Regions from separate parts of the Streptosporangium sp. NPDC002544 genome, predicted to be linked through region 3. Evidence: riboswitches for the same ligand, from Rfam matches in the RefSeq annotation. Region 3 holds a riboswitch; each other region holds the start of a gene.
What was found. Region 3 has a riboswitch for S-adenosylmethionine ahead of ABT061_RS33560 (aminotransferase class V-fold PLP-dependent enzyme). Riboswitches for the same ligand answer to the same signal wherever they lie in the genome.
Positions count from the first base shown of each region.

Region 1: linked by a shared signal. The riboswitch ahead of ABT061_RS06555 (FAD/NAD(P)-binding protein) and the one ahead of ABT061_RS33560 (aminotransferase class V-fold PLP-dependent enzyme) in region 3 are both predicted to bind S-adenosylmethionine.
Region 2: linked by a shared signal. The riboswitch ahead of thrC (threonine synthase) and the one ahead of ABT061_RS33560 (aminotransferase class V-fold PLP-dependent enzyme) in region 3 are both predicted to bind S-adenosylmethionine.

Region 1 covers NZ_JBEOWJ010000003.1:392,637-397,035, reverse strand. Annotated here, with positions in the region: gene ABT061_RS06560 (ABC transporter substrate-binding protein) at 1-414, opposite strand, end outside; gene ABT061_RS06555 (FAD/NAD(P)-binding protein) at 483-2,240, opposite strand; SAM riboswitch class IV at 2,366-2,478, opposite strand; gene ABT061_RS06550 (DUF402 domain-containing protein) at 2,531-3,052, shown strand; gene ABT061_RS06545 (enoyl-CoA hydratase-related protein) at 3,068-3,880, opposite strand; gene ABT061_RS06540 (ABC transporter ATP-binding protein) at 3,917-4,399, opposite strand, start outside.
Region 2 covers NZ_JBEOWJ010000007.1:29,797-34,195, reverse strand. Annotated here, with positions in the region: gene ABT061_RS12235 (cold-shock protein) at 114-314, opposite strand; gene ABT061_RS12230 (MoaD/ThiS family protein) at 672-947, opposite strand; gene thrC (threonine synthase) at 970-2,262, opposite strand; SAM riboswitch class I at 2,277-2,419, opposite strand; gene ABT061_RS12220 (S1 family peptidase) at 2,618-4,132, opposite strand; gene ABT061_RS12215 (S1 family peptidase) at 4,300-4,399, opposite strand, start outside.
Region 3 covers NZ_JBEOWJ010000027.1:82,778-87,176, reverse strand. Annotated here, with positions in the region: gene ABT061_RS33575 (DUF418 domain-containing protein) at 1-134, shown strand, start outside; gene ABT061_RS33570 (cytochrome P450) at 156-1,355, opposite strand; gene ABT061_RS33565 (TerC family protein) at 1,496-2,239, opposite strand; SAM riboswitch class IV at 2,447-2,562, shown strand; gene ABT061_RS33560 (aminotransferase class V-fold PLP-dependent enzyme) at 2,615-3,955, shown strand; gene ABT061_RS33555 (NADH-quinone oxidoreductase subunit D) at 3,973-4,399, shown strand, end outside.

The DNA of each region.
Region 1 (4,399 bases), on a different contig from region 3:
GACCGCGGCGTTGTAGCCGGGTGAGACGAGCTGGTCGAGGTTGGCCTTCACCGAGGCGGCGTCGAACCTCTCACCGTCGTGGAAGGTCACGTCGTCACGGAGCTCGAAGGTGTAGGTCAGGCCGTCCTTGGAAACCTGCCAGGAGGTGGCCAGCCACGGCAGGAAATCACCGTTCCCGCCTCGGGCGATCAACGCGTCGAACTGGTTGTGGACCAGGAGGCGCGCCTTGTTCTGGCCCCACTGGTGCGGGTTGAAGGTGATCGGCTGCGTCTCCACCGCCCACACGAGCGATCCTCCGTCGCCGCCGGTGCCGCCCTTCGCGCCGGCCGCCGTGGTCGGGGTCCCGCTCTCGGCTCCGCAGGCCGCGAGCGCCAGCACCCCGGCGAGCGTCAGAGCGCCCCATCGCAACTTCACGTTCTTCTCCTTGTGCTGTGGTGCGTCGTGCTCGTTCGGGACCGGGTCCATGCGATCTGTCGTGGGGTTCACGCGACGTGCCGTCTTATCTGGGTGCCGACGGCCTCGGACAGGACGATCCGGGCGAGGGCGTCGGCGTGGCGGAAGAGCGGGGCGTTGCGGCGGGGCCTGGCGAAACCGCCGGTGACCTGGCCGCCGGCGACCCAGGGGCCGAAGGCGAACCTGCGCGAGTGCGGGGTGCCGGACCTGTCGACCAGGCGGCGGTCCGCGGCCCGCACGTTCACCAGCCCCGACTTCTCGTCGAGCTCGCCCCGGTCGCGGAGCGCGCCGATGAGCGGGTCGGTGGCCCGGCTCACGCTGGGCGCGGGCAGCCTGGCCTCGACGAGGGTCGTGGCCGTCACGCCGCCGGGCACGGTGGGACTCTGTGCCCGCCAGCGCCCTTCGTGGTGGTCGACCTTGAGGTCGGCGCCGAGGAAGGTGACCACCCCTGCCTTGGCCAGGGCGCGCAGCTCCGCAAGCCGGGGTCCCGGCGGGCCGCTGGCGAGGTAGCTGAAGAACCCGTGGAACCACGGATCGGAGACGCCCAGCTCGGCCAGGACCCCGTAGACGGAGAGCAGCCCGAGGATCAGGGCGTGGTCGGCGCTGTGCGCCGGGTCGGCGCGCCGTTCCAGGTCGACCGCGAGGTAGCCGTGCATCCACTTCTGCAGCCCCGCCCGGTCACCGAACCTGATGCCCGCCAACGGCCGGTCGAGCCGGTCGAAGTCGAGCCGGTCCAGGTGCCGGGGCACGGCCGTACGGATCAGCTTGCGCATACCCGGGCTGCGCCACTCCTGATCGGCGAACGCCTCCGCGAACGCCGCCCAGTCCAGCCTGGCGCGCTTGGGGTGGGCGGTGATGAGCTCGTGGTAGTACGCGAAGGCGAGCTCCTTGGCGACCAGCGGCCACACGTCCCGGCGGAAGTTCCACGGGCCCTCGCCCAGCGCCTCGCGGGTGAGGAAGCGCGGCACCGGCGGGTGTGCGCCCTCGAAGGGGTAGCCGGTCTTGGAGTGGTACGGCACGCCGCGCCGCGATCCCACGTGCAGGAGGGGCTCCCGCCCGCCGGGCAGGTAGACCAGTTCCCCGTCGTACTCGCGGACGAACCGGCCGCCCCGGCCCGAGGTGAGCAGCACCATCAGGTCGACGAAGGCCAGCCCCATCCCCCGCACGATCACCGGCTCTCCGGCGGGGATGCCGTCCAGGTCGAGGTCGGCCGCGTATCCGGTGGGCAGGTAACGCAGCCCGCCGCGCGCGGCCAGGTCGGCCAGCGCCCGCTCCTCCCCGTTCGGGGTCACGTCGCCGTGTCCCTGGGCCAGGATCACCGCGTCGACCTCGATCGTCCGGCCGTCCTCCAGCCGTACCGCCTGGCCGCCGGGGATGTCGGCGAGATCGACGGCGCGGACCGGGTGCACGTGCACCCGGACCCCGCGCGGGGCGGTCGCCACCGCGTGCCTGAAGACATGGGAGAGGTAGCCGTTCTGGGCCGGGCGGGAGGCGAAGGCGCCGGGGTCCCCGCCGAGCCACTCGGCCAGCGTGGGGCCTGGACGGATCGGCCCCTCGCAGCGCACCGACTCGTCGGTGAAGAGCGTCACGTCGGCGGCGGCGGAGTTCATCCAGAGCAGCTCGGGCTGGTCACGGCGCCAGACGCGGCCGCCCCCCGGCGGGTGGGGGTCGATCACGTGGACGTCGAGCGAGGGCCAGCCGAGCAGGTCGGCGGCGTTGGCGCAGATGCGCTCCACCAGGCAGGTGCCCGTCGGGCCGGCGCCGACGACGGCGATCGAGGCGCTCATACGGCGGCTCTACGGTGCGGCCGGTAGTGGCCGTGGGTGTCGGGGTCGATGGGGCTCGCGCAGTTCAGTGTGCTGGTCTTCGACATGTGGCACTCCCGGACATGTCTCGGTGACCCCGGTGAGGGGGTCCGCGCTTGCGGCACGCCGACCGTGCCGCCAGGTCTCCCCCGGGGGCACCCCGCCGCGGTGCGAGGGTTGCCGGTCAGCCAGCCGGGGCTTCGCACTGACACTCTTAACCTATTTAGAAGGTAGGAAATACATAGATCTCTGTCAAGGCTTAATGTTGGGGAATGTCCTATGAGATGGTGAAGGTGGTCTACCGCAAATACGACGGATCACTGCACTGGAACCACAGCGGCCTTCTGCTCGGCGAGGACGAACACGGGGTGTGGACCGGCTGCGCGGCCAACTCCGTCGGCCGCAAGGGCCACGGGCCCGAGGTGGCCTCCCCGCACGCCTTCGTGATGCTCTTCCCCCGCGACGCCTGGTGGACCGCCGCCTTCAACTCCGCCCCGCACAAGCACGAGATCTACTGCGACATCTCCACCGTGCCACGGTGGAGCGACGGCGAGGTCACCATGGTCGACCTCGACCTCGACGTGATCCGGACGCGCCGGAACCTGGCGAAGGGCCGCACCAGCCGGGTCTTCCTGGACGACGAGGACGAGTTCGAGGAGCACCGGGTCAGGTACGCCTACCCGCCCGAGGTCGTCCGGAGCGCCCGCGCCTCGGCCGCCTGGCTGATGGAGGCCGTCACCGCCCGCACGGCCCCCTTCGACGCCGCCCCGCGCTGGCTCACCCTGGTCAGCTGAGATGCGCCGGAGTGACTACAGCGGCGGGAAGCCGGGGACGCGGCGCTCGACGAAGCTGGCGACGCCCTCGGCGAAGTCCGGCCGGGTGAAGGAGTCGACCATCAGGCGCGCCGCGGCCGACTCCGACGCCTCCAGGGTTCGCTGCCAGTCGCCCCAGATCTGACGCTTGATCACGGCCATCGAGGCCGGAGAGCTGTACGTCGCCAGCTCGTGGGCGTAGGCCAGGGTCTCCTCGATCAGCCGCTCTCCCGGCACCGCCCGGTTGGCCAGGCCCAGCTCGCAGGCCTCGGCACCGGTGAAGGTGCGCCCGGAGAGCAGCAGGTCCATGGCCCTGGCCTGCCCGGCCAGGCGGGGCAGGATCCACGACAGGCCGTACTCGGCGACCAGGCCGCGCCGGGCGAAGGCGGTGGTCCACTTGGCCTCGGCGGCGGTGAAGACCAGGTCGCAGACCAGGGCGTGGACCATGCCGAGCCCGGCGCAGGCGCCGTTGACCGCGGCGATGATCGGCTTGCGGATCGTGGTCGGGAAGGTGTTGGGACGCCGGTCGGGCTCCCCCGCGTACGAGCCGTCCTGGATGGCGGTGAGCGTCTGGAAGTCCGCCCCGGCGCAGAAGCCCCTGCCCGCCCCGGTGACCACGATCACCCGGACCTCGGGATTCTTCTCCGCCTCGGCCAGCTGGTCGAAGTAGCGGCGGCCCATCTCGTCGGTCCAGGCATTGAGCCGGTCCGGCCGGTTGAACGTCAGCGTCAGCACGCCCCGCTCGATCGACGGCAGCACCAGGTCGACCATCGTCTCTCCCTCCCGGAAGCCCTCGGGGCGCTCCCGCACAGGAGCTCCCCGCCCGGAGAGCTACAGAATATCGTTCTACACCTTTTCCCTCCCCGGTGTCAGCATGTGCGAGCGGACCAGGTCCTCGACGCCTGCGCGCAGGCCCAGGAAGAGGGAGGTCCGCTTGACGGCGAGGGCCCGGTAGGCGGGCAGGTCGATCGGGACCTCGGCGGCGATCCTGCCGGGCCCGCAGGCGAAGACGAGGACCCGCTGGGCGAGCAGGACCGCCTCCTCCACGTCATGGGTGACCATCAGCACGGTCGTGCCCGTGTCGCGCCACACCTCGCGCAGGAAGAGCTGCATGTCCTCCTTGGTCTGCACGTCCAGCGCCCCGAACGGCTCGTCGAGCAGGAGTACGGCCGGCTCGCACGCCAGCGCCCTGGCGATCGCCACCCGCTGGCGCTGCCCGCCGGACAGCTGCCGGGGCAGCGCGCCCGCCAGGGACGACAGCCCGACCTCGCCGAGATACCAGCGGACCCGCCGTTCCCGGTCGGCCCCGGAGATCGGCAGCAGCCGCAG
Region 2 (4,399 bases), on a different contig from region 3:
AGACCCGGCTCGCCGGTTGGGGAGGCGAGCCGGGCCTAGGCGATGTGGATCCAGCGGACCGCGTTGCCGCGGGGTCCACCGACCCCTCCCTGCGGGTTCACGGGACGGCCATGTCAGACCGCCCGGACGGACTCCGCCTGGGGACCCTTCTGACCTTGGGTGATCTCGAACTCGACTCGCTGGCCCTGTTCGAGTGCACGGTAGCCATCCATCATGATCGCGGAGTAATGGACGAACACATCCTTACCACCGTCTACCGCGATGAAGCCGTAGCCCTTGTCCGCGTTGAACCATTTGACGGTGCCCTGCGCCACTTGCGACTCCTCTTACTGGACTTAAGGACGACGCCCATTCCTCGCGCGAAGTCCTCAATCTCCGGGGCGGACTTCGCCACATCGATCGTCCTCGACCATACCTGTGGGAACCGGTAGGGCAACAGAGTCAAGCACCAAACTAGCTCTTTACAAGAGCATTTAGTACGAGAACACAGTTTGACTATCACTATTAGTTAGTTAAAGATTACATTATCTTTCCCCACCGCGAATACCGGTTTACGCCACAAAGCAGGACACCCGCACACGGCCGGAGCCGGGCGGGTGTCCTGGAGAGGCGTCGCGAGCGCCCCGGAAGGTGAGGCGGGTGCGACCGGCGCAGTGCGGGCGGGGCGGGACTCAGCCCCCGGCGACCGCCGGGATGATGGAGATCTGGACGCCGGAGGGCGTGGCCGTGTCGAGGTTGTCGGCGAAGCGGACATCCTCATCTCCGACATAGACGTTGACAAAACGGCGAATCTTGCCCGTTTCATCAAGAATTCGGGCGCCGATCCCCGGGAAGTCCGCGTCAAGCTTCTGGAGGACGTCGCGCAGGGTCTCACCCTCTCCGGTCACCTCGGCAGCACCATCGGTGTAAGTCCGGAGAATCGTCGGAATCCGCACAGAAACGCTCATAATTCAGTACCTTTCACGATTTCTAGGCGATTGCCGCACGGAATGCGTCAAGAGAGGGGCGGATCACGGCGGTGGGGCGCGCCTCGGCGGCCACCGCGTCGAGGGTCTTGAGACCGTCGCCGGTGTTGAGGACCACGGTCTCCGCCTCCGGGTCGAGCCTCCCTGTCGCGACCAGCTTGCGAAGCACGCCGACGGTGACACCTCCGGCGGTCTCGGCGAAGATGCCCTCGGTCCTGGCCAGCAACCGGATCGCGTCGACGATCTCGGGGTCGGTGACGTCCTCGACCGCGCCGCCGGTACGGCGGGCGATGTCCAGCACGTACGGGCCGTCGGCGGGGTTGCCGATCGCCAGCGACTTGGCGATCGTGTCCGGCTTCACCGGGCGGATCACGTCGTGGCCCGCCTTGTAGGCGGCGGAGACCGGGGAGCACCCCTCGGCCTGGGCCGCAAAGATCTTGTACGGCCTGTCCTCGACGAGACCGAGCTCGATCAGTTCCTTGAAACCCTTGTCGATCTTCGTGAGCTGGGAGCCCGACGCGACCGGCACGACGATCTGGTCGGGAACGCGCCAGCCGAGCTGCTCGGCGATCTCGTACGCCAGCGTCTTGGAGCCCTCGGCGTAGTACGGCCGCAGGTTGACGTTGACGAAGCCCCACTTCTCGCCCAGCTCGTCGCCGATGAGCTCCGAGCAGAAACGGTTCACATCGTCGTAGGTGCCCTCGATGCCGATGAGCCTGCCCCCGTACACGGAGGCCATGACGACCTTGGCCTGCTCCAGGTCGGCGGGGATGAACACGCAGGCGTCCAGCCCGGCCCGCGCGGCGGCGGCGGCAGCGGCACCGGCCAGGTTGCCGGTGGAGGAGCAGGAGAGGGTGTGGAAGCCGAAGTTACGGGCCGCCTCGACGGCGATGGCCACCACGCGGTCCTTGAAGGAGTGCGTGGGGTTGCCGGAGTCGTCCTTCACGTGCAGCGAGCGCATGCCCAGTTCACGGGCGAGGTTGCCGGCGTTGACGAGCCTGGTCCAGCCGGGCTCCATGTTGGGCTTGGTGGCCACGTCGGCGGGGACGGGCAGCAGCGAGCGGTAACGCCAGATGTTGGCCGGCCCCTCGGCGATCTGCTCCCGGGTCACCCGCCCGAAGTCGTAGGCGATCTCAAGGGGCCCGAAACACTCGGCACAGGCGAAGCTCGGGCCGAGGTCGTAGCGGGCACCGCACTCGCGACAGGACAGGGCCACAGCGGGGCCGAACTGCTGGTTTTGCGTGTCTTCGACACGACCAAGCGAGGTGGTGGTGTTCTCAGTGGTTGCGAGCGCCATGAAGCGAGGCCTTTCCCTCATCTTCGTCTGCGGACCACCCTGGTCACAGACCGGAATTGGCACCTGTCCCGGCCGACCTCGTGTCGATCACGAGTCTTGAACCGGGATGGTTGCCGGGGCTTCGCAGGGCCGATCCCTCCACCCCTCTGGATGAGCAAATATTCAGTTGGAAACCTGACACGCAGGTCCTAAGCACTCTACATCGCCGTACCGCCGCCCCGGCCACCTGTCTCACTCTACGAGACATGACGTGTTACCTGCCGGACAGAGCTCCCCAGCCCCAGGGGCGCTCCGCCACTGCCCGCAGGAACCGCACCACGGTGGACGTCCCGTGGAACCTCCCGCGGAAGGCGGGTCAGGGGGCTTTGGTCTTCAGTGTGTAGGGGCTGGAGCCGCTCACGGAGACCACCTGGTAGCGGTAGAAGCCGGGCGGGCCGGTGTAGCTGATCTGCTCGTCGGGGCCCGCGCCCTCGGAGCCGGCGACGGTGGTCCAGCTCGACCGTTGCCACCTTTGGAGGTAGAGGTCGAAGTCGACGCCGTCACCGCCGTCCAGGCAGGCGGAGTGCGTACCGGCGACGGCGGCCCGGTAGTACCGGCTCGGCTGGGAGACGGACTGACCGTTGTTCAGCGTGCCGGTGTAGGTCTTCGGGTAGCCGGTGCAGACCGCCGGAGCGGGCGAGGCGGCGCCCGGCGGGGTGGCTGCGCTGCCGGTCAGCAGGGTCAGGTCGTAGGCGGTGAGGATCTCGTTGAGCGGCTGGAAGTAGGTGACGCCACCCGAGGTGCAGTTGCCGGAGCCGCCGGAGGTGACTCCCTGGGCCTGGTCCACCGAGATGAACGAACCACCCGAGTCACCCGGCTCGGCGCAGACACTGGTACGGGTCAGCCCGTGGATGGTGCCCTGGGGGTAGGTGACGCTGGCACTGAGCTGCCGGATGAGACCGCAGTGCCAGTCGGTGGTGGAGCCGGACCGGCAGACCGAGGCACCCTCCAGGGCCGGCCTGGAACCGGCGACGGGCACGATGCCGCCACTGCCGTTGCTCACCACCGGCCTGGGCGTCCAGCCGGCGTTCACCGCGACCCAGGCATAGTCGTTCTCGGGAAAGGACGACGCCCGGAAGACCCCCTGGGGCACCCGGTTGAAACCGGTGGTGGCATCGCCCGTCTTACCGCAGTGACCGGCACTGACGAAACCCGCCTGGGTCCCGCGCATCACCGAGAAACCGACGGAGCAACGATTCGAACTGCCGATGTAGTAGGCGTCACCACCCTGCACGTCAGTGAGGAGCCGGGGCCGCTCGGTGGACGGCACCACCTTCACCACGCTCGAGTCGGCCCCCACTGCCTCCACGAGATCCTCGGTTGCCAGGGGGCTCTTCGACAGGATGACGATCCTGTTGTTCCTGGCGTCGACGAAGCGCACATCGCCCCCTCCGCCACGTCCCGGCAGGTCCACGTTAAGGTCACTGATGAGCCCGGCGAGTTCGGTCAGCGACCGTTTGACGAGTTCGGCTCTGGCGCCCGCCGCGACGATGGTGGGGAGGTCGGCGGGCTTGGTGGTGGCCACCACGAGAGTCTGCGAGATGGTTCCCATCAGCCACGAGCCGCCGAAACGCTCGCCGAGCGCCTCGCGGAGGTCTGCCTCGATCCCCGACATACGGATCTCGTTGGCCAGACGTGCCCGCACCTGTTCCTTGGTCAGGCCCAGGTCGCGTTGGAGCGCCTCCAGCATGCCCGACGGCGGTTTCCAGGCGGGCGCGGTGACCGGAACGTCCTGCGCCCGGGGTCCGGCGGCGACGGCCGGCACGCCCGCCAGGGTGAGCGCGGTGACCGCCAGCACGCAGCCCGTGGCGACGACATGTCTGCGGGACATGAATCCCTCCTCGACCTCGGCTTTCACAGCAAGAGGGGGAGAGCGCCCCACGGGCAACGCCACCCTAATCCAGCCGTTGCCTCCAAGGCCCCCAAAAGCCACACGCCACGCGGCAGACGATTTACGGCCATCCGGGCCGCGGCCTGGGCGAGACCGCGGAAGGCGGGTCAGGGTGCCTTGGCTTTCAGTGTGTAGGGGCTGGAGCCGCTCACGGAGACCACCTGGTAGCGGTAGAAGCCGGGCGGGCCGGTGTAGCTGATCTGCTCG
Region 3 (4,399 bases):
TCGCCGGCGCCATCCTCTCCGCCCAGTGGCTCCTCTCCACCCTCTGGCTGCGCCGATACCGCTACGGCCCCCTCGAATGGCTCTGGCGCTGGGCCACCTGGGCCCAGCGCCCGCCCTTGCGCCGCTCCCCTTGACGGCACCGCGCGCGAGCCGGTTCAGACCCGCACGTCCAGGGCGGTGAGGCCACGGATGACGTACCCAGGGCCCCAGCCGGGCTCGGTGGCGAGTTCCAGCTTCGGTGCCTTGCGGAGCAGGGCGCCGAAGGACTCGATCAGTTCGATCCTGGCCAGGGGGGCGCCCAGGCAGAAGTGGATGCCCGCGCCGAAGGAGATGTGCGGGTTGTCCACCCGGCCGACGTCGAAGCGGTCGGGGTCGGCGAAGACCTCGGGGTCCCGGTTGGCCGAGCCGAACAGCAGCGCCACCTCGGTGCCGCGCGGGATGTCCACCCCGCCGACGGTGATGTCCTCCAGGACCCAGCGCTCGAACATCTGCAGCGGGGTGTCCCAGCGCATCATCTCCTCGATCGCGGTGGGCAGCAGGCCGTGGTCGGCACGGAGCCGCTCCAGCTCGCCCGGGTTGCGGAAGAGCGACCACCAGCCGTTGCCCGTGACGTTGACCGTGGCCTCGTGCCCGGCGTTGAGCAGCAGCACGCAGGTGCCGACCAGCTCCTCCTCGGTGAGCTTGTCGCCCTCCTCGGCCACCAGGGCGAGCGCGCTGATCAGGTCGTCGCCGGGGTTCGCCCGGCGGGCGCGGGCCAGCTCGACGAGGTAGGCGGAGAACTCCTCGGCCGCGCGTACCGCGGTGTGCTGGGCCTCGACGGAGGGGTTCAGCTCGTACATCCCGCAGATGTCGGCGGACCAGGGGCGGAGCAGGTGCCGGTCGGCCTCGGGCACGCCGAGCATCTCCGCGATCACGGTCACCGGGAGCGGCTCGGCGACCTCGGAGATCAGGTCTCCACCGCCGCGCTCGACGAAACGGTCCACCAGTCCCCCGGCGATCTCGGCGACCTTGGGGCGGAGCGCCTCGACCATGCGCGGGGTGAACGCCTTGGAGACCAGGCGCCGGAGCCGGGTGTGCACCGGCGGCTCGACGTCGAGCATCCCGGCCCTGACCACCCGCCAGAACGGGTCCTGGAACTCGGGGTCGTCGGGCCTGCCGAACTCGGCGTGGGTCGCCACGTGCAGGTAGGAGCGGCCGAGCCGACGGTCGCGCAGCAGCGCGTTGACGTCGGCGTGCCGGGCGACCAGCCACTGGCCGGTCGGTTCAAAGAAGCTGACCGGCCGCTGCCGCCTCAGCTCGTCGTAGACGTCGTACGGATGGGCGACGAATTCCGGATTCCAGGGATCAAAGCGCACACGGACATCGTAATGTCGCCCCATGCGTCAATTGTCTGTTCCGCCCCCTGGAGCTGGGCAGACGGATGCCCGGTGGCCCCAGCGCCATCGCCTTCTGAGGCTGAACCGTCCGCCGACGTTCGACAGCCCGCCACAGGCCGCTACACCTCGGTCGGGCTGTCCGACTTCTCGGGCTGGGCCGTCTTGGTGCGCAGCCGGATGTTCAGCAGCTCCACGATGAGCGAGAAGGCCATCGCGAAGTAGATGTAGCCCTTGGAGATGTGCTGCCCGAGGCCCTCGGCGATCAGCACGACGCCGATCAGCACCAGGAACGACAGGGCGAGCATCTTGATGCTCGGGTGCTTGTCCACGAAGCGGCTGATCGGCCCCGAGGCGAAGAGCATCACCAGGACCGAGACGATCACGGCCGCGACCATGACACCGAGCTGGTCGACCATGCCGACCGCGGTGATGACCGAGTCGAGGGAGAAGATGATGTCCAGCAGCATGATCTGGGCGATCACCGAGCCGAAGGAGGCCGCGACCTTGGCGCTGCCGTGCCCGGTCTTGCCCTCGATGCTGTCGTGCATCTCGATGACGCTCTTGCCCAGCAGGAAGAGACCACCGGCGAGCAGGATGAGATCCCGTCCCGAGATCGGCTGACCGAGGACCTCGAAGAGCGGCGATGTGAGTTTCACCACCCAGGCCAGCGCCAGCAGCAGCGCCAACCGGCTGACGAGGGCCGCGAGGAGGCCCAGTCTGCGCGCCTTGTCGCGCTGCTCGGGCGGGAGCTTTCCGGCCAGGATCGAGATGAAGATGATGTTGTCGATGCCGAGCACGATCTCCAGGGCGACGAGGGTGACGAACCCTATCCAGATCTCCGGGTTGGTCACCCAATCCAACATCCGTGCCTCCAACCGGTTCTACTTGATCACCACCGGCACGACGAGACCCGTCGTTCGGCATTATTCAGCCACTACCAGGACAAACATCACCAGCCGCCCGGCTCCACCAGGCTCACTGCCCAGACGAACGGGACTCCTCATGAGTTCCCGAACATGAGAGACAGCACTTGCGAATTCCCGCCAGACGTCGGTTATAGTTCCCCCGTAGGTCATGAGTGCCAGTGACAAGCCCCGGCTCGCTGGCCGGCAACCCTCGCGTCCGCGGCGGGGTGCCCCGGGTGAGGACCTGGTCCGGCACGAGGTGTGCCGGACAAGCGCGGGCTCCAGGCACCTGTGCCATGGGTTGGGGTCCGATGACCTCGAAGGAGCCCTGGCGTGTCCGCACTGACGATCTTCACCGCCACCGCCGCCGACGCAGCCGACGCGGCCACCCCCGCGACCGCCCTCGGGACCACCCCGGTGACCGTCCCCGCGACCCGTACGTCCGGCGACCGGCCGATCCCCGCCGTGCTCGGCTCCGACCTGGAGGTTCCGGTCAGGGGCGGCAGGCTCGTCCGCTACGCCAACCTCGACTACGCCGCGAGCGCCCCCTGTCTGGAGCCGGTGAGCGCCGCCGTCGCCGCCGCGCTCCCGGCGTACTCCAGCGTCCACCGAGGCGCCGGGTACGCGTCCCAGCTGACCACGGCCCGCTACGAGCAGGCCAGGCAGACGGTACGCGCCTTCGTCGGTGCCCGTCCCGACGACTCGGTGATCTTCACCAGGAACACCACGGACGCGACCAACCTGCTGGCCCGCAGCCTGCCTGAGGGCACCACCGCCGTGGTCTTCGACACCGAGCACCACGCCTCGCTGCTGCCCTGGGAGCGCGCCCTGCGGCTGCCGGCCCCCGCCTTCCCCGGCGAGGCGGTCCGCGCCGCCGACGAGGCCCTGGCCTCGGTCGAAGGTCCCAAGCTGCTGGTCGTGACCGCCGCCTCCAACGTCACCGGGGAGCTCTGGCCGATCGCCGCGCTGGCCCACATCGCCCACCGCCACGGCGCCCGCGTCCTCGTCGACGCCGCGCAACTCGTCCCGCACCGCCGCCTCAACCTGACCGCGCTCGACCTGGACTACGTGGTCTTCTCCGGCCACAAGCTCTACGCCCCGTTCGGCACCGGCGCGCTGATCGGCCGTTCCGACTGGCTGGCCGACGCCGAGCCGTACCTGCGGGGCGGCGGGGCGGTGAAGGCGGTGAACGACGACGAGACCGAGTGGCACGACGACCCCGAGACCCGTCACGAGGCCGGAACCCCGAACGTTCTGGGCGCCATCGCGCTGGCCGCGGCCTGCGACGCCCTGACCGCCACCGGCTGGACCCCGCTGGTCCGCGAGGAGGAGCGCCTCCTCGACCGGCTGCGCGCGGGCCTCGCCTCCGTCCCCGGCGTGCAGGAGCTGTCCCTGTGGGGACCCGACCATCCGCGCGTCGGCATCGTCTCCTTCGTGGTGGACGGCCGCACCGCCCGCGAGGTCGCCGAGGCCCTGGCCGGCGACTACGGCATCGGCGTCCGGGACGGCAAGTTCTGCGCCCACCCCTTCGTACGGCACCTGCTGGACGCCAAGGACGGCGGCTGCGACGACCCCACCGCCTCCGCGGTGCGCGCCTCCATCGGCATCGGCACCACCTCCGAGCACGTCGACCGGCTGATCACCGCACTGCGGGATCTTGCCTCGCGCGGCTGACGTGACAGCATAGGCATATGAACGAGCCTCGCCGTGAGCTGAGCGTGGGGATGGGGGCGGGTGCCGCCGCCGTGCGGGAAGCGCGCGGCAAGGAGCTCGCGACCGAGGACATGATCCTCAACATCGGGCCGCAGCATCCGTCCACGCACGGGGTGCTGCGGCTGCGGCTCACCCTGGACGGGGAGCGGATCAGCTCGGCCGAGCCGATCGTGGGCTACATGCACCGAGGCGCGGAGAAGCTGTTCGAGGTGCGTGACTACCGGCAGATCATCGTGCTGGCCAACCGGCACGACTGGCTGTCGGCGTTCGCCAACGAGCTGGGCGTCGTCCTCGCGGTGGAGCGGATGCTCGGCATGGAGGTGCCGGTCAGGGCGGTCTGGACACGCACGCTGATGGCCGAGCTCAACCGGGTGCTCAGCCACCTGATGTTCCTCGGCTCCTACC